3 regions of the Streptomyces sp. NPDC057623 genome follow, and region 3 is predicted to be linked to each of the others. Evidence: predicted binding sites of a transcription regulator. Region 3 holds the regulator's gene; each other region holds the start of a gene.
What was found. The regulator HrcA, encoded in region 3, represses chaperone genes, less so after heat shock. The targets are predictions, from matches to a motif close to TTNGCACTCNGNNNNNCNGAGTGCNAA.

Region 1 (10,331 bases), on a different contig from region 3:
GAACCCCTGCCGACCCCCGCCACCCAACCCGGCCGCGACGGCCTCGCCGCCATCCTGGCCAACCCCGCGCGGGCGCTCATCGCGCTGGACTTCGACGGCACCCTCGCCCCCATCGTCCCGGACCCCGAGAAGGCGAGGCCCCACCCCGACGCCCTCCCGGCCCTCACCGCACTCGCCCCGAAGGCGGCCGCGGTGGCGGTGATCACCGGCCGCCCGGCCGACATCGCCGTGAAGTACGGCGGATTCGCCGACGCCCCGGGCCTGGAGCACCTCGTCGTGCTCGGCCACTACGGCGCCGAACGCTGGGACGCCGCCACCGGCGAGGTCACCGCCCCCGCCCCCCACCCCGGCGTCGCAGCCGTCCGCGCCGAACTGCCGGGCCTCCTCGACGGCATCGCACAGGGCACCTGGACCGAGGACAAGGGCCGGGCCCTGGCCGTGCACACCCGCCGCGCGGCCGACCCCCAGGGCACCTTCGACGCCCTCCGAGCCCCGCTCGCCGACCTCGCCGCCCGCCACGGCCTCATCGTCGAACCGGGGCGGATGGTCCTCGAACTCCGTCCACCCGGCATGGACAAGGGCGTCGCCCTGCGCGACTACGCCCGCGACCTCGGCGCCGGGTCCGTCCTCTACGCCGGCGACGACCTCGGCGACCTCCCCGCCTACGCCGCCGTCGACGCACTCCGCTCCGACGGCACCCCCGGCCTCCTGGTGTGCAGCGGCAGCGAGGAGGTCACCGAGCTGTCGGAGAAGGCGGACATCGTGGTCGACGGCCCGCAGGGGGTCGTACGACTGCTGCGGGCGATCGCGGCTCAGGCGGGCTGACCGGCCGCCCCGGACTCCCCGGTCAGCGCGTGCAGCTGGTCCAGGAACCACTGGGCCGGCGGCAGCGCGGTCGCGGCCGCGGCCAGCCGCTTCGACCGCTCAGCCCGCTCCTCCGGCCCCACGGACAACGCCTCGTGCAGCGCCCGCGCCGTGCCGGTCACGTCGTACGGATTCACGGCGATCGCGTCCTCGCCGAGCTCCGCGAAGGCCCCCGCCTCCCGTGACAGCACCAGCACGCAGCCCTCGTCGGAGAGGACCGGCACCTCCTTGGCGACCAGGTTCATGCCGTCCCGGATGGGGTTGACCAGGGCCACGTCGGCCAGCCGGTACGCGGCCAGGGAGCGTGCGAAGTCGTCCTTGACGTGCAGGACCACCGGGGTCCAGGCCGGGGTCCCGTAGCCGGAGTTGATCTCGTCCGCCAGCCGCTGGACCTCGGCCGTGTAGTCGCGGTACACCGCGAGGTCCTGCCGCGAGGGGTACGCGAAGGCCACGTGCACCACCCGCTCCCGCCACTCGGGGTGGTCGTCGAGCAGCTGCCGGTAGGCCAGCAGACCCCGCACGATGTTCTTGGACAGCTCGGTGCGGTCGACCCGCACGATCGTCCTGCGGGCGCTTCCGTCCGCGGCCGGGCCGATCTCGTCCCGCAGCGCCGCCATCCGCTCGGCCACGTCGGGCTGATGCGCCCGCGCCCGCAGGAAGTCCGCATCCGCGCCCAGCCCGTGCACCCCGACCCGGGTGCCCCCGAGCCCGCCGGTGAACTCCGCACAGCACGCCTCGAAGGCGTCCGCCCAGCGCCGGGTCAGGAACCCCAGCCGGTCCGCGCCGAGCATTCCGCGCAGCACCTGTCCGGCGACGTCGTCGGGCAGCATCCGGAAGTACTCCGGCGGCGCCCACGGCGTGTGCGAGAAGTGGCCGATCCGCAGGTCCGGGCGCAGCTCGCGCAGCATCCCCGGCACCAGCGTCAGGTGATAGTCCTGCACCAGCACCGCCGCCCCGGGCGCCGCCTGCCCGGCCAGCGCCTCGGCGAAGGCCCGGTTGTACGTCTCGTACGACGCCCACCGGCGCCGGAACTCCGCGTCGAAGACCGGCTCCAGCGGCGTCTGGTAGAGCATGTGGTGGACGAACCAGAGGACCGAGTTGGCGATGCCGTTGTAGGCGTCGGCGTGCACGTCGGCCGGGATGTCCAGCATCAGCACGCCGTCCTCGCCGACCCCGCGCCGCACCGCCTCCCGGTCCCCGTCGGACAGCGCCGAGCACACCCACAGGGCGCCCGCGTCCGGCCCGATCGCCGACAGCCCGGAGACGACACCGCCGCCGCCCCTCCTGGAGTGCAGCGACCCGTCGTCGCGCACCTCGTACGAGACCGGGCCGCGGTTCGACGCGACCAGCACCTTGGCGGCACCCTGCCTGACAGCACCCTGCGTGGAAGCCATACGCCTCAACCTAGCCCGGCCCGGAAACGCTCAAACGTGCGGTTCCGCTCAGTGGCGGGCTCTCGTACGCCCTGTATACGGCCGGTTTCCGGCGTTTACGCGACCTTGCGCGTCGCATACTCGGCGATCTCCACCATCGGCGGCCGCTCCTCCGTGTCCACGGAGTACGTACGCGGCTCGAACCCGTCCTCGCCCCGCTCGAACTGGGTGAGGGAGGGCCGGACCAGGTGTCCGCGGGCCAGCCGCAGCTGGGCCGTGCGGTAGATCGCGGCGGACATCCGGCCGAGCGCCTGCCCGTCCTGGTGCCGGTGCTTGCGCACCCCCACGTCCACCTGGGCCAGCGCGTCCAGGCCCACCAGATGCAGGGCGTCGACCAGCATGCCCAGCTCGACGCCGTACCCGACGGGGAACGGGAGCTGTTCCAGCAGGCCGCGGCGAGCCGCGTACTCGCCACCGAGCGGCTGCACGAAACCGGCCAGCTGGGGCCAGTGCATGTTCAGCAGCGGACGGGCCATGAGTTCGGTGACGCGTCCGCCCTGACCGGCGGCGCCGCCCAGCGGACGGTCGTACATGCCCTTGACCAGATCGACGTCGGGGTCGGTGAGCAGCGGGCCCACGATGCCGGAGACGAAGTCGGAGGAGAACTCCCTCAGGTCGGCGTCGATGAAGCAGACGACGTCCCCGGTCGTGACGAGCAGGGAGCGCCACAGCACCTCGCCCTTGCCGGGCACGGCCGGGATACGCGGCAGGATCGCGTCCCGGTGCACCACGGTCGCGCCCGCCGCGGCGGCCACCTCGGAGGTGCGGTCGGTGGAGCCCGAGTCGACGACGACGATCTCGTCGACCAGCGGCACCTGCCGCATGAGGTCGTGACGGATGACCGCGACGATGTCGCCGACCGTCTCCTCCTCGTCGAGCGCGGGCAGGACGACGGAGACCGACTGGCCCGTACGCTGTTTGGCGGCCAGGATCTGGTGGAGCGGACGATCGGTCGCGGACCAGGAGCGGGTGCTCAGCCAGCGCTCGACTTCTTCCAGCACGTAGGCGGCTCCTTAGCGTGTGATCCATCTCGCGGTTCGGACGACTATCTCAACTGTCCTGGTTGTCGGTTACAGTCTTGAACAACGCGGGTGACCATCGCATGTCCTGACCGGCCCGCCGACCACAACTTCATACCGCTCATCCAGAGGGGCAGAGGGATACGGCCCGATGAAGCCCCGGCAACCCTCCAGCCGGTCTCGTTCACGCGAGGCTCCCGGCTAGGGAAGGTGCCAAATCCGTCTCACGGCGAGATGCGTCGTGAGGAAGATGAGGAGAAAGGGCCTCGCCTCACATGGCTGCGCAGACTGTTGCAAGCACCACCGAATCCACCGTAGACCTCGGCCCCGCCGCGGCGCTTTCCTGCCGTGAGTGCGGCCACCGGGTCCCCCTCGGACCGGTCTTCGCGTGCGAGGAGTGTTTCGGCCCGCTGGAGATCGCCTACGACTTCTCGGCCTACGGCGCCGAGGAGCTCCGCAAGCGGATCGAAGCGGGCCCCGCGAACATCTGGCGCTACGCGCCTCTCCTTCCGGTTCCGGCCGACGTGGCCACCAAGCCGAACATCAACCCCGGCTGGACCCAGCTCGTCAAGGCCGACAACCTCGCGCGTGAGCTGGGCGTCGACGCCGGCAAGCTGTTCATCAAGGACGACTCCGGCAACCCGACGCACTCCTTCAAGGACCGTGTGGTCGCCCAGGCCCTGGAGGCCGCCCGCGCCTTCGGCTTCACCACCCTCTCCTGCTCCTCCACCGGCAACCTCGCCGGTGCGGTGGGCGCCGCGGCCGCCCGGGCCGGCTTCCGCTCCTGCGTGTTCATCCCGCACGACCTGGAGCAGGGCAAGGTCGTCATGGCCGCCGTCTACGGCGGCGAGCTCGTCGGCATCGAGGGCAACTACGACGACGTGAACCGCTTCTGCTCCGAGCTGATCGGCGACCCGGCCGGCGAGGGCTGGGGCTTCGTCAACGTCAACCTGCGGCCGTACTACGCCGAGGGTTCCAAGACCCTGGCGTACGAGATCTGCGAGCAGCTCGGCTGGCAGCTGCCGGACCAGCTGGTCGTGCCGATCGCCTCCGGCTCGCAGCTCACCAAGATCGACAAGGGTCTCCAGGAGCTGATCAAGCTCGGGCTCGTCGAGGACAAGCCGTACAAGATCTTCGGTGCCCAGGCCGAGGGCTGCTCGCCGGTGTCGACGGCGTTCAAGGCCGGCCACGACGTGGTCCGCCCGCAGAAGCCGAACACCATCGCCAAGTCGCTGGCGATCGGAAACCCGGCGGACGGTCCCTACGTCCTGGACATCGCCCGCCGTACCGGCGGTGCGGTGGAGGACGTGACCGACGAGCAGGTCGTCGACGCGATCAAGGTGCTGGCCCGGACCGAGGGCATCTTCGCGGAGACCGCCGGCGGGGTGACCGTGGGTGTGACGAAGAAGCTGATCGAGAACGGGCTGCTCGACCCGGCGAAGACGACGGTCGTCCTCAACACCGGCGACGGTCTCAAGACGCTGGACGCGGTGGCCGGTACGGGGCTCACCGCGACCATTCGTCCCAACCTCGATTCGTTCCGCGAGGCCGGACTCGCCTAGTCGTTCGTCCGCGGGCCGGTGGGGGCCGGTCGCGCCCACGCGGCGGCAGCCGCACATGCAACACAGCCCCGCGCCCCTGAGGGCGACTACCTGACCGGAGGTCACAACGTGAGCGTCAACGTCCGCATCCCCACCATCCTGCGCACCTACACGGGTGGCCAGGCCGAAGTGGCCGCCGAAGGCGGCACCCTCGGTGAGGTCATCGCCGACCTGGAGAAGAACCACACCGGGATCGCCGCCCGGGTGCTGGACGACCAGGGCAAGCTGCGTCGGTTCGTCAACGTGTACGTCAATGACGACGACGTCCGTTTCGAGCAGGGCCTGGAGACCGCGACCCCGGACGGTGCGGGCGTCTCCATCATTCCGGCCGTCGCCGGCGGCTGAGCCTGACCGAATGACCGATCATTACCATCGGTAACCCCGGTCACCGAGAGTTCATCGAATTGCCCCCTCCGTGAGAGAAGCGGAGGGGGCAATTCTGTGTGGTTGAGCGAGGTACAGTTGGGGAACGCGCCGCTGATCTACAGGTCGGCAGCCCTTGAATTCCACCGCGAGCCCGACAAGAAGTAGCCAAAGTGTGCGGGTTTTTTGCGGCTTTTGTTCCCTTTGCCGGGCCCGACTTGACCTGAAGTCAGAGGAATTGTCCCCACATTCCCGACCGGTCGTGCCCGGATTTCTCGTCCGATTGACCTGTTGCAGACGGCAGTTGGGCAGATACATTCAGCCGCGGTCGACGCGTTCCGGCGCACGCCCCCGACCGATGGGGGGTGAGGTCTGACCCGGATCCGCGAAGTGTGGATCTGTGCAAGGGCCAGTAATAGGGGAGTTAGGCATGGCTCAGGGCACCGTCAAGTGGTTCAACGCGGAGAAGGGGTACGGCTTCATCGCGGTCGACGGTGGTGCGGATGTTTTCGTCCACTACAGCGCGATCCAGATGGACGGGTACCGCACCCTGGAAGAGGGCCAGCGAGTCGATTTCGAGATCTCGCAGGGTCAGAAGGGGCCGCAGGCGGACATGGTCCGGCTGGCGGCCGGCTGAAGCACGCGTCGACTTAAAGCAGCGACGTTCTTCTTCGAAGGGCCCGCACCTCCTGGGGGGTGCGGGCCCTTCGCCGTGTCCGGGACGCGTTCGCGCCCTGTTCGCCCCGGGCGGAGCGCCCCGCCCGATCCCCGAGAGCCGCTTGCACTCGCATGGGTCGAGTGCTAATCATTGCGTTAGCACTCTGAAGGTGAGAGTGACAAAGAAGGACCGGGTCGGTGAGGCCCGCAGGCCAAGTGGGGCAAGGAACCACGAGGCATGTGAGCCGTCCGTCGCGGGCGCGGGCGCGGTCCGAAGGAATCACCCCCAGTCCTGGAGGGACCACTTCACATGGCCAAGATCATCGCGTTCGACGAGGAGGCGCGGCGCGGCCTCGAGCGCGGCATGAACCAGCTCGCGGACGCCGTCAAGGTGACGCTCGGCCCCAAGGGTCGCAACGTCGTCCTCGAGAAGAAGTGGGGCGCCCCCACGATCACCAACGATGGTGTCTCCATCGCCAAGGAGATCGAGCTCGAGGACCCGTACGAGAAGATCGGCGCCGAGCTGGTCAAGGAAGTCGCCAAGAAGACGGACGACGTCGCCGGTGACGGTACGACCACCGCGACCGTTCTCGCCCAGGCCCTGGTCAAGGAGGGCCTGCGCAACGTAGCCGCCGGCGCCAACCCGATGGCCCTCAAGCGCGGTATCGAGAAGGCCGTCGAGGCCGTCTCCGCCGCCCTGCTTGAGCAGGCCAAGGATGTCGAGACCAAGGAGCAGATCGCTTCCACGGCCTCCATCTCCGCCGCCGACACCCAGATCGGCGAGCTCATCGCCGAGGCGATGGACAAGGTCGGCAAGGAAGGCGTCATCACCGTCGAGGAGTCCCAGACCTTCGGTCTGGAGCTGGAGCTCACCGAGGGTATGCGCTTCGACAAGGGCTACATCTCGGCGTACTTCGCCACCGACATGGAGCGGATGGAGGCGTCGCTCGACGACCCGTACATCCTGATCGCCAACTCCAAGATCGGCTCCGTCAAGGACCTGCTCCCGCTCCTGGAGAAGGTCATGCAGTCGGGCAAGCCGCTGCTGATCATCGCCGAGGACGTCGAGGGCGAGGCCCTGTCGACCCTGGTCGTCAACAAGATCCGCGGCACCTTCAAGTCCGTCGCCGTCAAGGCCCCGGGCTTCGGCGACCGCCGCAAGGCGATGCTGAACGACATCGCCATCCTCACCGGTGGCGAGGTCATCTCCGAGGAGGTCGGTCTCAAGCTCGAGAACACCTCCCTGGACCTCCTGGGCAAGGCCCGCAAGGTCGTCATCACCAAGGACGAGACCACCATCGTCGACGGTGCCGGCTCCTCCGAGCAGGTCGCGGGCCGTGTGAACCAGATCCGCGCCGAGATCGAGAACAGCGACTCGGACTACGACCGCGAGAAGCTCCAGGAGCGCCTGGCGAAGCTCGCGGGCGGCGTGGCCGTCATCAAGGCCGGTGCCGCCACCGAGGTGGAGCTCAAGGAGCGCAAGCACCGCATCGAGGACGCCGTGCGCAACGCCAAGGCGGCCGTCGAGGAGGGCATCGTCGCCGGTGGTGGCGTGGCCCTGCTCCAGGCTTCCGGTGTCTTCGAGAAGCTGGAGCTGGAGGGTGACGAGGCGACCGGCGCTGCCGCCGTCAAGCTCGCCCTCGAGGCCCCGCTGAAGCAGATCGCCGTCAACGCCGGCCTTGAGGGCGGCGTCGTGGTGGAGAAGGTCCGCAACCTCACCCCGGGTCACGGCCTGAACGCCGCGACCGGTGAGTACGTCGACCTGGTCGCCGAGGGCATCATCGACCCGGCCAAGGTCACGCGTTCCGCGCTGCAGAACGCCGCGTCGATCGCCGCGCTGTTCCTCACCACCGAGGCCGTCATCGCCGACAAGCCGGAGAAGGCCGCCGCGCCTGCCGGTGGCGGCATGCCGGGCGGTGACATGGACTTCTGATCGACCTCGGGGGCTTCGGCCCCCGGTTGATCAACGTCCTTGCCGAGGGCGGTACTTCCTGTTGCGACAGGGGGTGCCGCCCTCGGCGCGTTGGCGGGTGCGGGTGAGTGGGGGCTGGTCGCGCAGTTCCCCGCGCCCCTTAGGGGCGTGCACTGGACGTACCTCAAGGGTGTTCGGGGTCACAGCACAACGTGGTCGGAGGCGGAATGTGCCGTAGTGCATAGGTGGTTGCTTAAGTAGGTGCAACAATGCGCGCGCACATACCACCTGGTTAACAGAGCCACTTCCGAGGAGCCCTCCACGTGACCGTCACCCAGTCCGCCACCTCCCGTGCGGCCCAGATCCTGTCCCGGCCGACCGTGATCAACGGCCTGACCGTCCCCAACCGCATCGCGATGGCGCCGATGACACGCATGTTCTCCCCGGGCGGCATCCCCGGCGAGGACGTCGTGTCGTACTACTCGCGTCGCGCCGCGGCCGGTGTCGGCCTGATCGTCACCGAGGGCACGTACGTCGGCCACGACTCGGCCGGGCAGAGCGACCGCGTCCCCCGGTTCCACGGTGAGGAGCAGCTGGCCGGCTGGGCGAAGGTCGCCGAAGCGGTGCACGCGGGGGGCGGCAAGATCGTCCCGCAGCTGTGGCACATCGGCATGGTGCGTGAGCAGGGGCAGCCCCCGTTCGCCGACGCCCCGGCGGTCGGTCCCTCCGGCCTGCGCATCGGCGCGGAGGAGGCCACCGGCAAGGCGATGACCCAGAGCGACCTCGACGACGTCATCGACGCCTTCGCCCAGGCCGCCGCGGACGCCGAGCGCATCGGCTTCGACGGCGTGGAGATCCACGGCGCCCACGGCTACCTCGTCGACCAGTTCCTCTGGGCGGGCACCAACCGCCGCACGGACGCGTACGGCGGCGACCCGGTGGCCCGTACGACGTTCGCCGCGGAGATCGTGGCCGCGGTGCGCGAGAAGGTCTCCGCGTCCTTCCCGATCATCTTCCGCTACTCGCAGTGGAAGCAGGAGGCCTACGACGCCCGGCTCGCCGAGACCCCCGAGGAGCTGGACGCCATCCTGGCCCCGCTCGCCGCGGCCGGCGTCGACGCCTTCCACGCCTCCACCCGCCGCTACTGGATCCCGGAGTTCGACGGCTCCGACCTCAACCTGGCCGGCTGGACGAAGAAGCTCACCGGCAAGCCCGTCATCACGGTCGGCTCGGTCGGGCTGAACGGCGACTTCATCAGGGCCTTCGCCGGTGAGGGCTCCGAGGTCAAGGGCATCGACGACCTCCTGGACCGCCTGGAGCGCGACGAGTTCGACATGGTCGCCGTCGGCCGCGCCCTGCTCCAGGACCCGGAGTGGGCGGCGAAGGTCCTGGCGGACCGCCTCGACGAGCTCAAGCCCTACGACGCGGCGGCGCTGAAGTCGCTGTCCTGACCACCAACTGCCCGTCTATCGTCCGGGAGATGCGGATACTGCATCTCTCGGACACCCATCTCGAACGGACCGACGCCCCGAACAAGTGGGGCGTCAACGCCACCGACTCCCTGCGCCTGATGCTCGCGGATCTCCGTCACCTGCGGGACGTGGACGCGGTCGTCGTCACCGGTGACCTCGCCGACGACGGAGCGGTGGAGGCGTATACGGCGGTCCGTGACCTCGTGGGCGACTTCGCCCGCCCGCTGAACGCCCCCGTCTTCTACACCACCGGCAACCACGACGAGCGGACCGCCTTCGGCAAGGTGCTGGGCAGCGGGCATCCGGAGCCCGTCGCGGCCCTGGAGTCCCCGGCGGCGGAGCGGGCGGCGGTGAGCACGGTCGCCGGATGGCGTTTCGTCACCCTGGACTCTCTGGTGCCGGGGAAGGTGTACGGCCGGCTGGGCGCGGCCCAACTGGAGTGACTGCGCGGGGTGTTGAGCGAGCCCGCCGGGCGGGGCACCGTCCTCGCCCTCCACCATCCGCCGATCAGCCTCGCCCTCTCGGCGACCCAGCCGCACTTCGGGCTGCGCGACCCCGAGGAGCTGGCGGCGGCGATCCGGGGGAGTGACGTACGGGCCGTGCTGAGCGGGCACTACCACCTCCAGCTCTTCGGGCTGCTGGAGTCCGTCCCGGTGTGGGTCACCCCGGGCGTGGTCAACCGCATCGACCTGACGGCCGCGCCCGGCACGGAGCGCGTGGTGCGCGGGGCGTCGGCCTCGCTGGTGGAGCTGGGCGGGGCGGCGGGGCCGATGTTCCACACCCTCCACGCGCGGGATCCCCGGGCACACGAGACGGTGTACGAGCTGGACGAGGAGCGGGTCCGGTCGTTCGTGCGGCGGGAGGGCTGATCGGCGCCGGTTGAGTAAGTCAATCAGCTGACTTAAGGTTGCCTCGGTCAATTACGCACCCCTTTGTGCTCGTACGCCGACGGAGGCCCCGCCATGTCCCAAGCCCCTGCTCCTCCCGCCGAGGCCGGGGGTGGCGCCCCG
Region 2 (10,331 bases), on a different contig from region 3:
GTATGTTCGTACGGAATCGGCGCGGGGCCCGTTCAGGAACGCGGCCTACTGCTCGGCCAGCGCCCGCAGCCGGCTCAGCGCCCGGTGCTGGGCCACTCGGACCGCGCCGGGTGACATTCCCAACATCTGACCCGTCTCCTCCGCGGTCAAGCCCACCGCGATCCTCAGCAGCAACAGCTCCCGCTGGTTCTCGGGCAGGTTGGCCAGCAGCTTCTTGGCCCACTCGGCGTCGCTGCTCAGCAGCGCGCGCTCCTCCGGGCCCAGGGAGTCGTCCGGGCGCTCGGGCATCTCGTCCGAGGGGACCGCCGTGGAACCCGGATGCCGCATCGCCGCCCGCTGGAGGTCCGCCACCTTGTGCGCGGCGATGGCGAAGACGAACGCCTCGAAGGGGCGGCCGGTGTCCTTGTAGCGAGGCAGCGCCAGAAGCACGGCGACGCAGACCTCCTGGGCGAGGTCCTCTACGAAGTGCCGGGCGTCACCCGGCAGGCGGGACAGTCTGGTGCGGCAGTACCGCAGCGCCAGGGGGTGGACATGGGCGAGGAGGTCGTGCGTGGCCTGCTCGTCCCCGTCGACCGCGCGATGGACGAGTGCACCGATCGCCCCTTGGGCATAAGCCGCCTCGTCCTCGCGCATCGGTCCATGGTGCCTTGCGGCCGTATGGTCCGTGGCATCGCGCCCGTTGTTGTGCACCGAAGCGTTATGAGCAGGTGCGCCGGAACTCATCTCCTGCGCCCTCCCCTTCCGCTCGACCGACTCGTCCCCGAGAGACTCCACACCTCAAGGATGCGGCATCCGCGGCGAAACGAGCAGCGGGCACCGACAGAGCTGCTTGGCCTGCCTGGCGCCCGCGCCCCCAGAGGGGCGCGGGGAACCGCGCGACCAGCCACGACGGGGCCGCAGTCGCCGGACGGCGCAACGCGGCAGTCCACTGTGGCGCGACTAACGAACCAGACCCCAGCGGAACCCGAGCGCCACCGCGTGCGCGCGGTCCGACGCACCGAGCTTCTTGAACAACCGACGGGCGTGCGTCTTCACGGTGTCCTCGGACAGGAACAGCTCGCGACCGATCTCCGCGTTGGACCGACCGTGGCTCATCCCCTCGAGCACCTGGATCTCACGCGCCGTGAGCGTCGGCGCGGCGCCCATCTCCGCGGAGCGCAGTCGACGCGGGGCAAGCCGCCAGGTCGGGTCGGCCAGCGCCTGCGTCACCGTGGCCCGCAACTCGGCGCGCGAGGCGTCCTTGTGCAGATAGCCGCGGGCACCGGCGGCGACCGCGAGGGCCACACCGTCCAGGTCCTCGGCGACGGTGAGCATGATGATGCGCGCACCGGGGTCGGCGGACAGCAGCCGCCGCACGGTCTCGACGCCGCCCAGACCGGGCATGCGTACGTCCATCAGAATCAGGTCCGAGCGGTCGGCGCCCCAGCGGCGGAGGACTTCCTCGCCGTTGGCCGCCGTCGTCACGCGCTCGACGCCGGGCACGGTCGCGACCGCGCGGCGAAGCGCCTCTCGGGCAAGCGGGGAGTCGTCGCAGACGAGGACGGATGTCATGGCCGCCCTCCGCAGCTGATGCACGTCACCTTGAGCCTCCAGGCTGGTACGAAATCGTCACCTGTGCGGTCGACCGTCTCGGACGCCTGCCCGAGCCCTTGTTCCTTCAACCGCCTCCGCCCTCTCAACGACGGTCACTCGAAAGAGTTACGGGGGCATGTGCCGTCTTCGGCACTCTACGTGAGGAGACGGACACGGGGCAGACATGCACGACGGACCCTCAATCTTTCATCACAACCCATGCCCCATTCAGCCCTTTTTCTTCCTGTTTGCTGGCGTTTGGGGCTAGATTCGCAATGAGTCATATTTTCATCTTCTTAGATCGTAGATGTACGGTCGTAGACACCGTATCCGCCCAGAACGGCTACAAGGGGTCACGCAATGGCAGATTTCTCCCGCCTTCCCGGACCGAACGCGGACCTGTGGGACTGGCAGCTGCTGGCTGCTTGTCGCGGGGTGGACAGCTCGCTCTTCTTTCATCCGGAGGGCGAGCGCGGTGCGGCCCGGAGCGCTCGAGAGAACTCGGCCAAGGAGGTCTGCATGAGGTGCCCGGTCCGCGCGCAGTGCGCGGCACACGCGCTGGCGGTGCGCGAACCGTACGGCGTCTGGGGCGGCTTGACCGAGGACGAGCGCGAGGAGCTCATGGGGCGGGCACGCAACCGGCTGGTGTCGGCGTCGACGACCAGCGGGGAAGCCGGCTCGCACACCTGAAGGAACGTTTCTTCATAGAAGGGCACGCGCACACGTGCCCTTCTTCTTCGCTAGCGGGCGGCCGCCCGGGCCAGCTGGTCGAGGGTCGCCGCCACGGCCGGCACCTGCGCCAGGTCGGGCAGCGTGAGCGCCACGATCTCCCGCCGGACCGCCGGTTCCAGCGTCACCACGCGCACCCCTCGCGGGCGTACGGACTCGACGGCGAGCTGGGGCAGGACGGCCACGCCCAGGCCGGCGCCCACCAGGCCGACGACCGCCGGGTAGTCGTCGGTGGCGAAGTCGATGCGGGGCGTGAAGCCGGCGCTCTCGCACACCTCGACCAGCTGCCCCCGGCAGCGTGGGCAGCCGGCGATCCAGGGCTCGGCCGCGAGTTCCCCGATGGAGACGGGCCCGGCCGACGCGGTGCGCGCGAGGCGGTGCCGTTCCGGGACGAGGCCGACGAGACGGTCCGTCAGCAGGGGACGTACGACCAGGTCGTCCCACTCCTCGGCGCCCGCGGCCCCCTCGTAGCGGAAGGCGAGGGCCACGTCGCAGTCGCCCTCGCGCAGCATCTCGACGGATTTCGGCGGCTCGGCCTCCTCCAGGGAGACACGGGTGCCGGGGTGCGCGGCGCGCAGGGCGGCGAGGGCGGTCGGGACGAGGGTGGAGCTGCCGCTGGGGAAGGAGACGAGCCGGACGCGCCCGGCGCGCAGCCCGGCGATGGCGGCGACCTCCTCCTCGGCGGCGGTGAGCCCGGCCAGGATTCCGGCGGCGTGCCGCACCAGGGCCTCACCGGCCTGGGTCAGCCGCATCTCGCGTCCGCTGCGGATCAGCAGGGGCGTGCCGACGGAGGATTCCAGGGCCTTCATCTGCTGGCTGACGGCGGGCTGGGTGCAGCCCAGTTCGCGTCCGGCCGCGGAGAAGGAACCGGTGGCGGCGACGGCGCGCAGGACGCGGAGGTGGCGGGCTTCGAGCACGGAAGCGAGCATAAGCGAACCTTGGGGAGATCGCCGAATAATGCGTCGACACTTTGGAGGGTCGTCCCTTACCGTGCCCGTCATGAAGCTTCTGTCTGTGAACCTGGGCCAGGCGATGCCTGTGCCGCACACGGATGACCCCGGTGTCGTGACCGGCATCGACAAGCGGCCGGTGGCGGGGCCGGTGCGGGTGGCGGCTCCCGGGCCCAAGGGCATCGGGGGCAGTGGCCTGGCCGGCGACGCGGTGTGCAAGAGGGAGCACCACGGCGGCGACGACCAGGCCGTGTACGCGGTGGCGCGCGAGGACCTCGACGAGTGGGAGCGCGAGCTGGGGCGGTCGCTGGCGAACGGCGGGTTCGGCGAGAACCTCACGACGTCCGGGCTGGACGTGTCCGGCGCGCTGATCGGCGAGCGCTGGCGGATCGGGTCCGAGGTGGTGCTGGAGGTGACGTGCGGGCGGATTCCCTGTGCCACCTTCCAGGGCCATCTGGGTGAGAAGCAGTGGGTGAAGCGGTTCACCGCGAAGGGTGCGCCGGGCGCCTATCTGCGGGTGATCGAGCCGGGGGAGATCCGGGCGGGCGATGCGCTGGAGATCATCCACCGCCCGGATCACGAGGTGACGGTGGCGCTTCAGTTCCGGGCGGTCACGACGGAGCGGAAGCTGCTGCCGCGGCTGCTGGCGGCGGGTGCGGCGCTGCATCCGGAGTCGCTCGCGGCGGCACGGAAGTACGTGGCGGAGCACGGGCGCTGACGTGCGCTCACCGCGGCGGCCTTCGCTCGGGCTTCACTGATCGGGAGGGCCTGTGCAGCAAACGGATGCACGCGGTCCGGGTCACTAATCTTGCGCCATGACAACGGCATTGATTACGGGATCGACCGCGGGCATCGGCGCCGCGTTCGCGCGGCGGCTTGCGGCTGACGGGCACGACCTCGTCCTGGTGGCCCGGGACACCAAGCGGCTGCGGGAGCAGGCGACCGAACTGCACGACCGGCACGGCATCGAGGCCAAGGTGCTGACGGCCGACCTGGCCCAGGACGCCGGCATCGAGACGGTCGCCGCACGCCTCGGCGACCGCCGCAACCCCGTCGACCTGCTGGTCAACAACGCCGGCTTCGGCAACAAGGGCCGCTACCTCGACGTCTCCATGGCCGACGAGCTGAAGATGCTCAAGGTGCACTGCGAGGCCGTGCTGCGTCTGACGTCGGCGGCGACGGAGGCGATGCGGGAGCGGGGGCGCGGGGGCGTCGTCAACGTCGCGTCGGTCGCGGCCTTCGTACCGCGCGGCACGTACGGCGCGTCCAAGGCGTGGGTCGTGCAGTTCACCCAGGGGGCTGCCCGGGATCTGGCCGGGAGCGGGGTGCGGCTGATGGCGCTGTGCCCGGGGTTCGTGCGGACCGAGTTCCATGAGCGGGCCGGGATGGGCACGGACAACATTCCGGGGTGGATGTGGCTGGACGCCGACAAGGTGGCGGCCACGGCACTGGAGGATCTGGCCCGGGGGAGGTCGTTGTCCATCCCGGACCCCCGCTACAAGGTGCTCATGGGGGCGGCGAAGCTGGTGCCGCGGGGAATGCTCGGGGGGATCAGCTCGAAGACGGGGCGGAAGTACGGGCCCCAGTAGGCGCGTCGGCGGGCGCACGGCACGGGTGAACAGGCGGATGGCCCTCGCAGTGGGGAAAATGGTGCTGTCCAGCCGCACCCAGGGGGGCCGGGAGGCGACGACGCCATGACCTTCGTACAGCTCATCGACTGCAAGACCAGCCGTTTCGACGAGATGAACCGGCTGATGGACAGGTGGGTCGAGCAGACCAAGGGCAAGCGGACGGCGACGCACGACATCATCGGCAAGGACCGGTCCGACCCGGCGCACTTCATCGAGATCGTGGAGTTCGCCTCGTACGAGGAGGCGATGCAGAACTCCAACCTGCCCGAGACCGACCGGATCTTCCGGGAGATGGTGGCGCTCTGTGACGAGGAACCCACGTTCACCGATCTGGACGTGGTGCGTGACGAGCAGCTGAACGTCCTGGCCGCGCGGGCCTTCTTCGAGGCCATGGGCAAGATGGAGCCGGGGCGGATCGGCGACCACCTCACCCGCGACTACGTGGATCACGACCCGTCGTACCCGCAGCCCGTGCAGGGCATCGACGGGATACGCGAGCAGTACGAGGGATGGCGGGCCGCCTTCGACTTCACCTTCCGGATCGACGACCAGATGGCCCAGGACGACCAGGTGTGCACCCGGTGGACCTGGGTCGCTCGCCACAAGGGCGAGTTCCTGGGGATTCCGGCGACCGGACAGGACGTGAGCATGCAGGGCATGACCTGGCAGCGGTTCCGGGACGGCGCGATCTGCGAGAGCCACTGGCTCTACGACCGGGCGGGACTGCTGGAGCAACTGGGGGTACTCGGTCAGTGAAGCCCGCGAAGGGGAAGGCCCCGCTCCCGCACGTGAGTGCGGAGGCGGGGCCTTCTTGCTGCGCGCTGTGAGCGGCTGGGCTCAGTGGGCGTGGCCGTGGCCGTGGCCCGCGGCGGCCGGCTCTTCCTCTTCCTTCTTCTCGACGACCAGGGTCTCGGTCGTGAGGAGCAGGGAGGCGATGGAGGCGGCGTTCTCCAGGGCGGAGCGGGTGACCTTGACCGGGTCGATGACGCCGGACTTGACCAGGTCGCCGTACTCGCCGGTGGCGGCGTTGAAGCCCTGGCCCTTGTCGAGCTCGGCGACCTTGGAGGTGATGACGTAACCCTCCAGGCCGGCGTTCTCGGCGATCCAGCGCAGCGGCTCGACGGCGGCCTTGCGGACGACCGCGACACCGGTGGCCTCGTCGCCGGTCTTGCCGAGGTTGCCCTCGAGGACCTTGACGGCGTGGACCAGAGCGGAGCCACCACCGGAGACGATGCCCTCCTCGACCGCGGCGCGGGTCGCGGAGATGGCGTCCTCCAGACGGTGCTTCTTCTCCTTCAGCTCCACCTCGGTGGCGGCGCCGACCTTGATCACGCACACGCCGCCGGCCAGCTTCGCGAGGCGCTCCTGGAGCTTCTCGCGGTCCCAGTCGGAGTCGGTGTTCTCGATCTCGGCCTTGATCTGGGCGACACGGCCCTGGACGGCCTCGGACTTGCCGGCGCCGTCGACGATCGTGGTGTCGTCCTTGGTGACCGTGATGCGGCGGGCGGAGCCCAGCACCTCGAGGCCGACCTGGTCGAGCTTGAGGCCGACCTCCTCGGAGATGACCTCGGCGCCGGTCAGCGTCGCCATGTCCTGCAGCATCGCCTTGCGACGGTCACCGAAGCCGGGGGCCTTGACGGCGACCGCGTTGAACGTGCCGCGGATCTTGTTGACGACCAGGGTCGACAGGGCCTCGCCCTCGACGTCCTCGGCGATGATCAGCAGCGGCTTGGAGGCACCGGCCTGGATGACCTTCTCCAGCAGCGGCAGCAGGTCCTGGATGGAGGAGATCTTGCCCTGGTTGATGAGGATGTAGGGGTCCTCCAGGACGGCCTCCATGCGCTCCTGGTCCGTCACGAAGTACGGCGACAGGTAGCCCTTGTCGAAGGCCATGCCCTCGGTGAAGTCCAGCTCCAGGCCGAAGGTGTTGGACTCCTCGACGGTGATGACACCGTCCTTGCCGACCTTGTCCATCGCCTCGGCGATGAGCTCGCCGACCTGGCTGTCCTGGGCGGACAGACCGGCCACGGCGGCGATGTCGGACTTCTCGTCGATCGGGCGGGCGGTCGCGAGGAGCTCCTCGGAGACCGCGGCCACGGCCGCGTCGATGCCCTTCTTCAGCAGCGCCGGGGAGGCACCGGCGGCGACGTTCTTCAGGCCCTCGCGGACGAGCGCCTGGGCCAGCACGGTGGCGGTGGTCGTACCGTCACCCGCGATGTCGTTGGTCTTGGTCGCCACCTCCTTCACCAGCTGGGCGCCGAGGTTCTCGTACGGGTCCTCGACCTCGACCTCACGGGCGATGGTGACACCGTCGTTGGTGATGGTGGGCGCGCCGAACTTCTTGTCGATGACGACGTTGCGGCCCTTGGGGCCGATCGTCACCTTGACCGTGTCGGCAAGCTTGTTGACGCCGCGCTCGAGGGCGCGACGGGCGTCCTCGTCGAACTTCAGGATCTTCGCCATGGGAGCGGTTCAGCCCTCTCGGAAAACGTGGGTGAAACGAACTGCGCCCCGGACGCCCGGCTTCTTGAGGTCGCGGGGGCCCGGGGCGCAGCTCACAAGCAGAAGTGCTTGAGGTGAATTACTTCTCGATGATCGCGAGCACGTCGCGGGACGAGAGGACGAGGTACTCCTCGCCGTTGTACTTCACCTCGGTGCCGCCGTACTTGCTGTACAGCACGATGTCGCCGACCTTCACGTCGAGCGGCAGACGCTCGCCGCTCTCGAAGCGGCCCGGACCGACGGCGAGGATGACGCCCTCCTGGGGCTTCTCCTTCGCGGTGTCCGGGATGACCAGGCCAGAGGCGGTGGTCTGCTCGGCGTCGAGCGGCTGGACCACAATGCGGTCCTCGAGCGGCTTGATGGCAACCTTGGAGCTGGTGGTCGTCACGATCCGACCTCCCCCTTCGGAGATCTCACGGGGTTAACTGTCTGAGGTGGCGACCAGGTGGATCCGTCGTCGCGGGTGCCGGACCTGCCCGTCGCGTAGTTGGCACTCTCCAGTGGGGAGTGCCAGACCCGAGACTATGACCGCGATTAGCACTCGGTCAAGCGGACTGCTAATTCGCGTCCGCGCCGCGCCGGCTGAGCCGGGCTTCCGGTCGACCGGCTCAGCCGTGGACGCCCCGGAGCGTTCCGTCAGATGTAGTCCTCCAGCCGGCCCACCGTGAGGCCCCGCCCCTGGATCTCCCGCAGCAGCCTCGTCGTCCGCTCCCTCAAGGACAGGCCGGCCGGTTCGCCCGACGGGACGGAGACGATGTCGCCGGCGCGCAGCCGTCCGGAGCCGTGCGCGTACGTCAGCCCTCCGTCGCCCTCCATCGCCGCACGCCACAGCACCACCGCCGTGATGCCGCAGTCCGCCGCCGCGCGGAGCGTGGTGGAGTCGTACGTGCCGTAGGGCGGCCGGAAGAGGCGGGGGCGGATGCCGAAGCGGGCGCGGAGTTTGTTCTGCTGGCCGCAGATCTCGGCGCGCTGGCCGGCGTACGGCAGACCGCGCAGGGCGGCGTGGTCGAGGGTGTGGTTCTGGATGGACGCGCCCACCGACCGCAGCCGCGCGAAGTGGCCGTAGCCCGGGCCGACCACGCTGTCCGTGAGGAACATGCTGACGGGCAGCCGTAGTTCACGGACCATGTCGACGAAGCGGGGGTCCTTCTCCGCGCCGTCGTCGTAGGTGAGGAAGACGACCTTGTCGCGGGTGGGGGCGCGGTGCACGACCGGCAGCGGGGCGCCGCCGGGCAGCCGCAGCCGCCGGGCGGGCGGGGACTCGGGAGCGGGCAGCGGGGCGGCCAGGCCCCAGCGGCGATACGGCTGTGCCGTGTGCGTCGGGCCCTTCGCCGAGCGGGCGCCGGGTACCGCCTCCTCGGCCGGTGCGGCGCCGGGAGCGACCGAACCGGCCGGCCGGGCGCAACCGGTGAGCAGGGCGGACGCCAGGACCACCACGGCCATGAGCACGGCCGCCGCAGCGCTCGGCCCCGGCCCTGGCGTCGGCCTCACAGATAGTCCTCCAGCCGGGCCACCGCGTACCCCTCGGCCGTGACCTTGTTCAGGAACCGGCGGATCATGTCGGGCATTGTGCCCTTCCAGTCGCCCCTGCCGCGGAAGTGCGTGAGGACGATGTCACCCGGTCGGACCTTCCGGTCCCACTCCCGGTAGTCCCAGCGGTCGACGAAGACCTCCTCGTTCCACAGCGGGACGTACTTGACGCCGCACGACTTCGCCGCCCGCAGGCTGTTCCTGTTGTAGTTCCCGAAGGGCGGGCGGAAGAGCAGCGGGCGCTTGCCGTAGCGCTCCTCGATCACGTCCTGCATGGCGCAGATCTCGTACTGCTGGCGGCGGTAGGAGAGCCCCGGGAGGTAGGGGTGGTGGAGGGTGTGGTTGTTCAGGGCGACGCCGCCGCGCTGCATCCGCTCGAAGTAGCCGTAGTCGTCCTTGATCAGGTAGTTGCTGAGGAAGGCGGTGTACGGGACCTGGAGGTCGCTCATCATCCGCAGGAAGGCCGGGTCCTTCTCGGCGCCGTCGTCGATCGTGAGGAAGACGACCCGCTGCCGGGTCGGGATGGTGGTGAAGACCGGCGGGAGGCCGAGTTCCTCGTGCCCGTCCACCTCGAAGCCCTCGCGGGTGGTGATCTTCGGCTTGGTGGCGGGGGGCGGCGGGGGTGTGAGCGGGATTCTCGCCAGGCCCCAGCGTCTGGCCGCGGCGGCGCGGGCGGCGAGGGCTGACCTGCCCGACCGGAACTTCTTGGCGTGCGGGTCCGGGGTGGCGGCCGGGGGCGGCGCCTTGAGGGGCTGCCGGCTCGGCGTGGAGCGGGCGGTCCCGGCGCCGTGCGAGCCGCCCGGGGCCCCTGGATCGGCGACCGGCGTGCAGCCCGAGGCGATGGCCGCGGCGGCGAGCGCGGCGATCGCGGCACGGACCCGGAAGTGCCCGGGTTCCCGACGGCGGCGCCGTACGGATGCCCCATTGGGGCTACTTTTGTCATTTTGTACTACTAGTCGCATGGTGCCGGATCTTCGCAGGCACTCGTCCCGGAGCCGGGCCGACACCGCCGCCGGCCGCGGACCATCCACCGACTGGCCGACAATGGCCCGGTGAACGACCTCGCCTCCTTCGCCTCGCTCCGCACCCCCGAGGGCCGCGCCCTCCTCGACGCCGTACGCGACACCGATCCCGCCGACGAACTCGCCGTCGCCACCCGCCTGCGCCGCGAGCACCCCGCCGAGCTGGTGTCCGCGGCCCTCGGGCAGGCGCGGTTGCGGCAGCGGGCGGTGGCCAAGTTCGGGGCGGCTGACGCGGGGCGGATGTTCTTCACGCCGAACGGGGTCGAGCAGTCGACCCGGGCCAGCGTGGCGACGTACCGGGCCGAGCGCTTCCGAGCGGTCGGGGTACGGTCCGTCGCCGACCTGTGCTGCGGGATCGGCGGCGACGCGATCGCGTTCGCCCGCGCCGGGATCCG
Region 3 (10,331 bases):
CCGGGCTCCGCCCGCACCCTCGTGCGGAACGCCCTCACCGAATGGGCCGCCTCCGGTCTCCCCGGCACCGAACACCTCAGTGACCGGATCGTCGACGACGCCGTCGTGGTCGTGAGCGAGCTCGTCACCAACGCCGTCGTGCACGCCGGTACCGATGTCGAGCTCGCCTGCCGGCTGGAGGACGAGACCGGCGCCCTCCTCGTCGAGGTCCTGGACCACCACCCCTCGCGCGCCCCGCGCGACGGCGACGCCGAGGCGCCGTACGAGACACCGGAGTACGGACGCGGCCTGCGGCTGGTGTCCCGGCTCGCCGAGTCCTGGGGCGTCACCTACCGCACCGGCGCCAAGACCGTGTGGGCGCGGCTGCCCGCCGAGGACCCGGTGGCGGCCAGGGACGACATAGAGGCGTACGCGCAGGAGCGCGCGCTGGAGCGCGGGCTGCGCGTCGCCGAGATCCTCGCGCCCGAGCCCCTGCGCGCCGAGCGCGAACGGGACTGGCTCAACCGGGGCGCCCTGTCCTTCCTCGCCGAGGCGTCCGACCTGCTCGCCGGGCAGCTCGACGAGAACCTCGTCGCCGCGCTCGCCGGCCAGCTGATCGTGCCGCGGCTGGCGGACTGGTGCGCGGTGTGGCTGGAGGACGAGGTCGCCGGGCGCTGGGGATACCCCCGATCGGGTGAGGCCGAGGGCGGCTGGGCGGTGGACGGCACCGCGGGGACCGGGCCCCGGCTGGCCCGTGTCTGGCACGGCTCCGAGAACCTCATCGAGGACCTCCGCCGCGCCCTGGAGAAGGAGCCGCCGCTTCCGCCCGACACCCACCGCACCGGGCCCGTCACCTACCCCTGGCCCGGCGAGGCGCTGGGCGCGCGCGGGGTGCGCGGCACGGCGCTCGCGTACCGCCTGGTCGCCGGCGGCCGCCCGCTGGGCACGCTGGTCATCGGGCGGGCCGACCTCATGCGCTTCCCCGACGAGATCACCGGGCTCGTCGAGGACCTCAGCCGCCGGGTGGCCCTCGCCATCGGCGCGGCCCGCCAGTACGCCCGGCAGGCCACCATCAGCCGGGTCCTCCAGCGCGGTCTGCTGCCCGGCGCCGTCGCGGAGATCCCCGGGGTGGCCAGCGCCCTGGTGTACGAGCCGTGCGACAAGGGCGGCCCGAGCGGCGACTTCTACGACCTCTTCCCGGCCGGTGACGGCCGCTGGTGCTTCGCCATCGGCGACGTCCAGGGCAAGGGGCCCGAGGCGGCCGTCGTGATCGGCATCGCGCGGCCCTGGCTGCGGCTCCTGGCCCGCGAGGGCTACCGCGTCGCCGACGTCCTCGACCGCCTCAACCAGCTCCTCCTCGACGACGCCACGGAGGCCGCCGACGCCGCCGCCCGCGCCCTCGTCGGCCCGGTCGCCCCCGGCGACGGCCCCCAGACCCGCTTCCTGTCCCTCCTGTACGGCGAACTCACCCCCTTCGACGGCGGCATCCGCTGCACCCTCGCCTCCGCCGGACATCCGCTCCCCCTGCTGCTGGGCGCCGGCGGCGAGGTCCACACGGCAGCGCACCCGCAGACCCTCCTCGGGGTCGTCGAGGACGTGACGTACACCAGCGAGACCTTCGAGCTGCTCTCCGGCGACACCCTGCTCTGTGTGACCGACGGGGTCACGGAGCGGCGCAGCGGATCCCGCCAGTTCGACGACGGCGACGGCCTCGCGACCGCCCTCGCCGGGTGCTCGGGGCTGAACGCCCAGCTGATCGCGGAACGGATCCGTCGGCTGGTGCACGAGTTCAGCGGCCGCCCGCCGGACGACGATCTGGCGCTGCTGGTGCTGCAGGCCGAGTAACCGGCGGGGTACGGGACAATAGAACCCATGCCCTCCGCACTCCCCGACGGCGAGCCCGTCCCCGCCGACGGCGCGCTCCCCGCGTCCGCGCTCGCCGGGTCGGCCGACCGCCCCCTCGGCTTCTACCTGCACGTCCCGTACTGCGCGACCCGCTGCGGCTACTGCGACTTCAACACCTACACGGCGACCGAGCTGCGCGGCACGGGCGGAGTGCTGGCCTCCCGCGACAACTACGCCGAGACCCTCGTCGACGAGGTCCGCCTGGCCCGCAAGGTCCTCGGCGACGACCCGCGCGAGGTCCGCACGGTCTTCGTCGGCGGCGGTACGCCCACGCTGCTGGCCGCCGACGATCTCGTACGGATGCTGGGGGCGATCCGCGACGAGTTCGGGCTGGCGCCGGACGCGGAGATCACCACGGAGGCCAACCCGGAGTCCGTCGACCCGGCCTATCTGGCCACGCTCCGGCAGGGCGGCTTCAACCGGATCTCCTTCGGCATGCAGAGCGCGAAGCAGCACGTACTGAAGATCCTGGACCGCACGCACACCCCCGGCCGCCCCGAAGCCTGCGTCGCCGAGGCCCGCGCGGCGGGCTTCGAGCACGTGAACCTGGACCTGATCTACGGCACACCCGGGGAGTCGGACGACGACTGGCGGGCCTCGCTGGAGGCGGCGATCGGCGCCGGACCGGACCATGTGTCGGCGTACGCCCTGATCGTCGAGGAGGGCACCCAGCTGGCCCGCCGGATCCGCCGGGGCGAGGTCCCGATGACCGACGACGACGTCCACGCGGACCGCTACCTGATCGCCGAGGAGACCTTCACGGCGGCCGGTTTCGACTGGTACGAGGTCTCCAACTGGGCCACCTCCGAGGCCGCCCGCTGTCTGCACAACGAGCTGTACTGGCGGGGCGCCGACTGGTGGGGCGCCGGCCCAGGAGCCCACTCGCATGTGGGCGGGGTGCGCTGGTGGAACGTGAAGCATCCGGGCGCGTACGCGGCCGCGCTGGCGGCGGGGCGGTCGCCGGGGGCCGGGCGGGAGCTGCTGTCCGAGGAGGACCGGCGGGTCGAGCGGATCCTGCTGGAGCTGCGCCTTCGGGAGGGGGTGGCGCTGGAGCTGCTGCGGGAGGAGGGGCTGGCGGCGTCGCGGCGGGCGCTGGGGGAGGGGCTGCTTGAGGGCGGTCCGTATGAGGAGGGCCGCGCGGTGTTGACGCTTCGGGGGCGGTTGCTGGCGGATGCGGTGGTACGGGATCTGGTGGATTGATCACTCGGGCGAGTGAATCCCCCCGGAACGCCGGTTCGGTCCTTAACCTGGTTCGTAGGCTGCCGCCAAAAGGACGCGGCGGATGTGGAGGGCCACGGAGATGACCGCTGTGGACGAGCGTGGGATGACCAGGTTCTTCGAGGAGTTCGAACCTCCGGAGGGCGTGAGGGTCGAGCTTCTCCGGGGGGAAATCGTGATGATGGCGGCTCCCGATCTGGTGCACAACCGGATCGTGGCGGACGTGCAGGACCAGATCCCGCGCAGGCCCTGGGAACGACTCCAGACGACGGACCTGGACATCATCGACGAGGCCAGCGAGCCCATTCCGGACCTCGTGGTGCTGGAGCGTGGTGTGGCTCCGGACTCAGGCAACCTCGTGCCGTCCCAGATGGTCACATTGGTGGTCGAGGTGGTCTCGAAGACGAGTGTCGACCGGGACTACGGGATCAAGCGCTCTATCTACGCGGCAGGCAAGATCCCTGCCTACCTGATCATCGACCCGATCATGGCGCACTGTGTTCTCCTCACCGACCCCATCGGCGACGGAGATCAAGCCGACTATCGCGGGCAGTGGATCACGAAGTTCGGCGACCCCGTGCAACTCGAACTGCTCGGTATGGAACTGGACACGAGTGAGTTCGGAACCCTGACGGGGGTCAGGCGTCACCGGCTGCCGTAACGAAGTCGATCAACTCCTCCACCCTCCCCAACAACTCCGGCTCCAGGTCCTTGTAAGACCCCACCCGCTTCAGGATCGCCTGCCACACCGCCCCGGTGTTCTCCGACGGCCACCCCAGCGCCCGGCACACCCCCGTCTTCCAGTCCTGCCCGTGCGGGACCTTCGGCCAGGCGGCGATCCCCAGCGACGACGGCTTCACCGCCTCCCAGATGTCGATGTACGGGTGGCCCACGACCAACGCGTGCTCACTCGTCACCGACTCGGCGATCCGCCACTCCTTCGTGCCGGGCACCAAGTGGTCGACCAGGACCCCGAGCCGCGCGTCCGGACCCGGTGCGAATTCGGCCACGACCGACGGCAGATCGTCGACGCCCTCCAGGTACTCCACGACCACGCCCTCGATGCGCAGGTCGTCACCCCAGACCTTCTCGACCAGCTCGGCGTCGTGGCGGCCCTCGACGTAGATACGGCCGGCGCGGGCCACGCGGGCGCGTGCGCCGGGGACGGCGACCGAACCGGAGGCCGTACGGGTGGGACGTACCGGGGCCGCGCCTGACGGGCGTACGAGCGTCACCACCTTGCCCTCCAGCAGGAACCCCCGCGGCTCCAGCGGAAACACCCGGTGCTTGCCGAAGCGGTCCTCCAGGGTCACCGTGCCCGCCTCGCAGCGGATCACCGCGCCGCAGAAGCCCGTGCCCGGCTCCTCCACCACCAGGCCCGGGTCCGCCGGGACCTCGGGGACGGGCTTGGGCTTCTTCCAGGGCGGGGTCAGGTCGGCGGAGTACTGGCGCATTCGGATGACGATAGGAGAAGCGCGGGCCGCGCGTCCTGCCGTTCAGCCCGACACGCCGAAACGGGCGGCCAGCGCGTCGCGCTGACGTCGTACGAACTCCGCGTCCACCACCGCTCCGTGACCGGGCACGTACAGTGCGTCCTCGCCGCCCAGGTCGAGGAGGCGGTCCAGGGCCGCCGGCCACCGGGACGGTACGGCGTCGGGGCCCGCCTGGGGTTCGCCGGACTCCTCCACCAGGTCGCCGCAGAAGACCACCTCCCGGTCACCCGCGGCCCCGCCCGGCACGAGCACGACGAGATCGTGGGCCGTGTGGGCCGGGCCCACGTTCGCCAGGAGGACCTGGCGCCCGCCGTCCAGGTCGAGGGTCCACTCGCCGCTCACCTGGTGGCGCGGCTGGACCAGCGCGTCCACGGCCTCCTCCGCGGACGCCGGGTCCAGACCGTTGCGCACCGCGTCCGCCCGCAGCTCCTCGCGCTCGTGCGCGAGGACGGCGTCCATGCCCACCGGGCCGTACACCTCCGCCCCCGCGAAAGCCGCAGCCCCGAAGACATGATCGAAGTGGGGGTGGGTAAGCGCGAGATGAGTCACACGGTGACCGGCGAGCCACTGCGCCTGCGTACGCAAGCGCACGCCCTCACCGAGGCTCGACCCGGCGTCGACGAGCAGGGCGACGCCGTCCCCGACGACCAGCCCCGCCGTGCAGTCCCAGCCCGGAAGCCGACACCGTCCGACCCCCGCCGCCAGCCGCTCCCACCCCAGCTCTTCCCAAGTCACCGTCATACGGCGACGCTAAACGACACCACCGTCGGGCACGGTGGTGCGCGACCGGCCTTGCCCGGGGCGTACCCCACCGCCGTACACTGGCCGGGGACGGTTGGCACTCACCAGCGCAGAGTGCCAGGCGAGACGCCAAGGGGACGACTTCTGGAGGTGTGCGCGATTGCTGAGTGAACGCAGGCTTCAGGTGTTGCGTGCCATCGTCCAGGACTATGTCGGGACCGAGGAGCCGGTCGGGTCGAAGGCCCTGACCGAGCGGCACAGCCTCGGCGTGTCCCCGGCGACCGTCCGCAACGACATGGCGGCCCTGGAGGACGAGGGCTACATCGCCCAGCCGCACACCAGTGCCGGACGGATCCCGACCGACAAGGGCTACCGGCTGTTCGTCGACAAGCTCGCCGGCGTCAAGCCGATGACCCCGCCCGAGCGGCGCGCCATCCAGAACTTCCTCGACGGCGCCGTGGATCTCGACGACGTCGTGGCGCGCACCGTGCGGCTGCTCGCGCAGCTCACCCGGCAGGTCGCCGTCGTGCAGTACCCGTCGCTGACCCGGTCCACCGTCCGGCACGTCGAGCTGCTCTCCCTCGCGCCCGCGCGGGTGATGCTCGTGCTGATCACGGACACCGGGCGGGTCGAGCAGCGGATGGTCGACTGCCCGGCGCCCTTCGGTGAGGGGTCGCTCGCGGATCTGCGCGCGCGGCTCAACAGCCGGGTCGCGGGGCGGCGCTTCAGCGATGTGCCGACCCTCGTCGAGGACCTCCCCGAGGCCTTCGACCAGGAGGACCGCGGCACTGTCTCGGCCGTGCTCTCCACCCTTCTGGAGACGCTCGTCGAGGAGAACGAGGAGCGGCTGATGATCGGCGGAACCGCCAATCTCACCCGCTTCGGACATGACTTCCCCCTCACCATCCGGCCCGTCCTGGAGGCCCTGGAGGAGCAGGTCGTGCTCCTCAAACTCCTTGGCGAGGCGGGTGATTCGGGCATGACCGTGCGCATCGGGCACGAGAACGCCTATGAGGGACTCAACTCCACGTCCGTCGTGTCGGTCGGCTACGGTTCGGGCGGCGAGGCAGTCGCCAAGCTCGGCGTGGTCGGACCGACCCGCATGGATTACCCGGGAACGATGGGAGCGGTACGCGCAGTGGCACGTTACGTCGGACAGATCCTGGCGGAGTCGTAAGTGGCCACGGACTACTACGCCGTGCTCGGCGTGCGTCGCGACGCGTCGCAGGAAGAGATCAAGAAGGCCTTCCGGCGGCTCGCCCGCGAGCTGCACCCGGACGTCAATCCGGATCCGAAGACCCAGGAGCGGTTCAAGGAGATCAACGCCGCTTACGAGGTGCTGTCGGACCCGCAGAAGAAGCAGGTCTACGACCTCGGCGGCGACCCGCTGTCCCAGGCGGGCGGCGCGGGAGCCGGTGGCTTCGGCGCGGGCGGCTTCGGGAACTTCTCGGACATCATGGACGCGTTCTTCGGTACGGCGTCGCAGCGCGGTCCGCGCTCGCGCACCCGCCGGGGCCAGGACGCGATGATCCGGCTGGAGATCGAGCTCGACGAGGCGGCCTTCGGCACGACGAAGGACATCCAGGTCGACACGGCCGTCGTCTGCAACACCTGCAACGGCGAGGGGGCCGCCCCAGGCACCTCCGCCCAGACGTGTGACATGTGTCGCGGTCGCGGTGAGGTGTCGCAGGTGACGCGGTCCTTCCTGGGCCAGGTCATGACGTCCCGGCCCTGTCCGCAGTGCCAGGGCTTCGGCACCGTCGTCCCGACGCCGTGCCCGGAGTGCGCGGGCGACGGACGGGTCCGGTCCCGCCGGACCCTCACGGTCAAGATCCCGGCCGGTGTCGACAACGGCACGCGGATCCAGCTCGCCGGTGAGGGCGAGGTCGGGCCGGGTGGCGGTCCCGCCGGTGACCTCTATGTCGAGATCCACGAGCTCCCGCACTCGACCTTCCAGCGGCGCGGCGACGATCTGCACTGCACGGTGACGATCCCGATGACGGCGGCGTGCCTCGGCACGAAGGTGCCGCTGGAGACGCTGGACGGGCTGGAGGAGGTCGACATCCGGCCCGGCACCCAGTCCGGTCAGTCGATTCCGCTGCACGGGCGTGGGATCACGCATCTGCGAGGCGGAGGGCGTGGCGATCTCATCGTGCACGTCGAGGTGACGACGCCGACCAAGCTGGATCCCGAGCAGGAGCGGTTGCTGCGCGAGCTGGCCAAGCTGCGAGGCGAGGAGCGGCCGCAGGGGCAGTTCCAGCCGGGGCAGCAGGGGTTGTTCTCGCGGTTGAAGGATGCGTTCAACGGTCGTTGACGTGAGCTGCGGGGTCGCTGCTGGGGGTCCGGGGGTCGGCCCCCGGGGAGGCACGGTCTGCCGGGGCAGCAGGGGTTGTTCTCGCGGTTGAAGGATGCGTTCAACGGTCGTTGACCCCTGGTGCGACGGGCGCTGACCCCCACGGGAAGTGTTGGCCTATGCCAAGGGGAAGGGCCGATTCGGACTTGTTCGGAGGACGTGACAACATGCCGTCATGTCCTCCGCGCTGACCGATCTCTTCCCCCACCCGATCGTGCAGGCCCCCATGGCAGGCGGCGTCTCCGTGCCGCAGCTCGCCGCTGCCGTGGCCGAGGCCGGAGGGCTGGGGTTCCTCGCCGCCGGGTACAAGACCGCCGACGGGATGTACCAGGAGATCAAGCAGCTCAGGGGGCTGACCGGGCGGCCTTTCGGGGTCAATCTGTTCATGCCGCAGCCCGAGTACGCGGACGCGGCCGCCGTGGATGTCTACGCCCACCAGCTCGCCGGTGAAGCCGCCTGGTACGAGACCGAGTTGGGGGACCCGGACAGCGGCCGGGACGACGGCTACGACGCCAAGCTGGCCGTGCTGCTCGACAACCCGGTGCCGGTCGTCTCCTTCCACTTCGGCGTGCCCACCGGTGACGTCCTGGAGTCGCTGCGCCGCGCCGGGACCTTCACCCTCGTCACCGCCACCACTCCGGACGAGGCCCTCGCCGTGCAGCGGGCCGGTGCCGACGCCGTGATCGTGCAGGGTGTCGAGGCCGGTGGGCACCAGGGGACGCATCGCGACAACCCGGAGACGGACCGGTCCGGCGTCGGGCTGCTCTCCCTCGTCGCACAGGTCCGCGAGACCGTGAGCCTGCCGATCGTCGCCGCCGGCGGCATCATGCGCGGCAGCCAGATCGCCGCCGCCCTCGCGGCCGGGGCGAGCGCCGCCCAGCTCGGCACCGCCTTCCTCGCCACCCAGGAGTCCGGCGCCAACGCCGTGCACAAGCAGGCGCTGACCAACCCCCTGTTCGTACGGACCGAGTTGACGCGCGCGTTCTCCGGCCGCCCCGCCCGTGGCCTGGTCAACCGCTTCCTGCGCGAGCACGGCCCGTACGCCCCCGCCGCCTACCCCGAGGTCCACCACCTCACCTCGCCGCTGCGCAAGAAGGCCGCCTCCTCCGGCGACCCGCAGGGCATGGCCCTGTGGGCGGGCCAGGGCCACCGGATGGCCCGCGAGCTGCCCGCCGGGCAGCTGGTCGAGGTGCTGGCCGCCGAACTGGACGCGGCGTCGACAGCGTTGTCGGGCAAGGGGGGTCCGCGATGACCGCCCCGGTGTTCGTGGTGGAGCACTTCGACGCCGGCGCCGGCGGACAGTACGTCCTCGACGGCCCGGAAGGCCGCCACGCGGTCTCCGTGAAGCGGCTGCGGGCCGGCGAGGAGGTCGTCCTCACCGACGGAGCCGGGCGCTACGCCGTGTGCGACGTGATCGCCGCCGAGGGCAAGGACCGGCTCGTCGTCCACATGACCTCGGTGTCCGAGGACCCGGAACCCACCCCCCGCATCACCGTCGTCCAGGCCCTCCCCAAGGGCGACCGGGGCGAGCTCGCCGTGGAGACCATGACCGAGGTCGGGGTCGACGCCGTCGTGCCCTGGCAGGCGGCCCGTTGCATCACGCAGTGGAGGGGCGACCGCGGACTGAAGGCGCTCGGCAAGTGGCGGGCGACGGCCCGCGAGGCCGGCAAGCAGTCCCGCAGGCTCCGCTTCCCCGACATCGCGGACGCGGCGACGACCAAGCAGGTCGCGGCGCTGCTCGCCGGAGCCGACTTCGCCGCCGTACTGCACTCCGACTTCGAGCACGGCAGCGAGCCGCTCGCCACCGCGGAACTGCCCTCCGAGGGTGAGATCGTGCTGGTCGTCGGGCCCGAAGGGGGCGTCGCCAAGGACGAGTTGGCCCTCTTCGAGGAAGCCGGGGCGAGGGCGTACGTGCTGGGGCCCAGCGTGCTGCGCACGTCGACCGCCGGGACCGCGGCGACCGCCCTGCTCCTCGGCCGTACCGGCCGCTGGTCCTGACGTCGGACACTCGTCCGGTTCGCGACCCCGGACCGGAACCGGAACCCGGAGTGGCCGTATGTGCCCTACCGCGTCGGCCGGGACAGTGGCAGGCTGCCCTCCATGGGGGCATTCAGGAGGATTTGGGGTCGCGCGGGCCACACGGGGCGTACGCGTGGGGTGCGGGTGGCCGGTGTGGCGGGACTCGCGGTGGTCGCCGTTGGCGGGGCGGTCGGCTGTGACCCCGGTGGGCTGAGTTCCGCGACCGTGGCGTTCACCACCGACCAGACCGTGACCGCGGAGCTGGAGCGGCAGAAGGCCGATGTGCAGTGGCTCAACTGCACGGGCTCGTACGACAACGGCGACGGCGACGGCAAATCCGGTGCGGCGACGGCCAGCGCGAACACCGTCGTCAAGGTCGACTGCGAGGGCGAGACCGCCGACGGCAAGGACATCGTCGTCACCGGCCGGATCACCCGGGCCGTCAGCGGGTCCTGCGTCCGCGGGGACCTCGTCGCCAAGATCGGCGGCAAGGAGTGGTTCCACGTCAACGGGCTCGGCGACTGCGACGCCACACCCTCGCCCGTCAACCCGTCCGGCGGCGGACAGCAGCCCGGGCCCACCGTCACGGTGACCGTCACCAAGACCGTCTACTGCAAGGAGCA

Region 1: the regulator HrcA is predicted to act here: its motif matches at 6,059-6,085, upstream of groL (chaperonin GroEL).
Region 2: the regulator HrcA is predicted to act here: its motif matches at 7,919-7,945, upstream of groES (co-chaperone GroES).

What each region holds. Positions count from the first base shown of each region.
Region 1 covers NZ_JBHVGZ010000039.1:53,660-63,990, forward strand. Annotated here, with positions in the region: gene otsB (trehalose-phosphatase) at 1-825, shown strand, start outside; gene ACFU95_RS31625 (trehalose-6-phosphate synthase) at 813-2,258, opposite strand; gene ACFU95_RS31630 (glucosyl-3-phosphoglycerate synthase) at 2,354-3,298, opposite strand; SAM riboswitch class I at 3,435-3,573, shown strand; gene thrC (threonine synthase) at 3,592-4,878, shown strand; gene ACFU95_RS31640 (MoaD/ThiS family protein) at 4,987-5,262, shown strand; gene ACFU95_RS31645 (cold-shock protein) at 5,711-5,917, shown strand; gene groL (chaperonin GroEL) at 6,248-7,870, shown strand; gene ACFU95_RS31655 (NADH:flavin oxidoreductase) at 8,173-9,300, shown strand; gene ACFU95_RS31660 (metallophosphoesterase) at 9,330-9,764, shown strand; gene ACFU95_RS31665 (hypothetical protein) at 9,777-10,190, shown strand; gene ACFU95_RS31670 (MFS transporter) at 10,284-10,331, shown strand, end outside.
Region 2 covers NZ_JBHVGZ010000001.1:208,312-218,642, forward strand. Annotated here, with positions in the region: gene ACFU95_RS00920 (sigma-70 family RNA polymerase sigma factor) at 46-633, opposite strand; gene ACFU95_RS00925 (response regulator transcription factor) at 940-1,551, opposite strand; gene ACFU95_RS00930 (WhiB family transcriptional regulator) at 1,933-2,262, shown strand; gene ACFU95_RS00935 (LysR family transcriptional regulator) at 2,313-3,218, opposite strand; gene ACFU95_RS00940 (MOSC domain-containing protein) at 3,301-3,969, shown strand; gene ACFU95_RS00945 (SDR family NAD(P)-dependent oxidoreductase) at 4,067-4,840, shown strand; gene ACFU95_RS00950 (ester cyclase) at 4,946-5,638, shown strand; gene groL (chaperonin GroEL) at 5,720-7,345, opposite strand; gene groES (co-chaperone GroES) at 7,464-7,772, opposite strand; gene ACFU95_RS00965 (polysaccharide deacetylase family protein) at 8,021-8,827, opposite strand; gene ACFU95_RS00970 (polysaccharide deacetylase family protein) at 8,872-9,876, opposite strand; gene ACFU95_RS00975 (methyltransferase domain-containing protein) at 9,967-10,331, shown strand, end outside.
Region 3 covers NZ_JBHVGZ010000018.1:1,299-11,629, forward strand. Annotated here, with positions in the region: gene ACFU95_RS20065 (SpoIIE family protein phosphatase) at 1-1,824, shown strand, start outside; gene hemW (radical SAM family heme chaperone HemW) at 1,852-3,084, shown strand; gene ACFU95_RS20075 (Uma2 family endonuclease) at 3,185-3,763, shown strand; gene ACFU95_RS20080 (DUF3097 domain-containing protein) at 3,741-4,556, opposite strand; gene ACFU95_RS20085 (MBL fold metallo-hydrolase) at 4,599-5,336, opposite strand; gene hrcA (heat-inducible transcriptional repressor HrcA) at 5,497-6,513, shown strand; gene dnaJ (molecular chaperone DnaJ) at 6,514-7,650, shown strand; gene ACFU95_RS20100 (nitronate monooxygenase) at 7,865-8,941, shown strand; gene ACFU95_RS20105 (16S rRNA (uracil(1498)-N(3))-methyltransferase) at 8,938-9,687, shown strand; gene ACFU95_RS20110 (hypothetical protein) at 9,790-10,331, shown strand, end outside.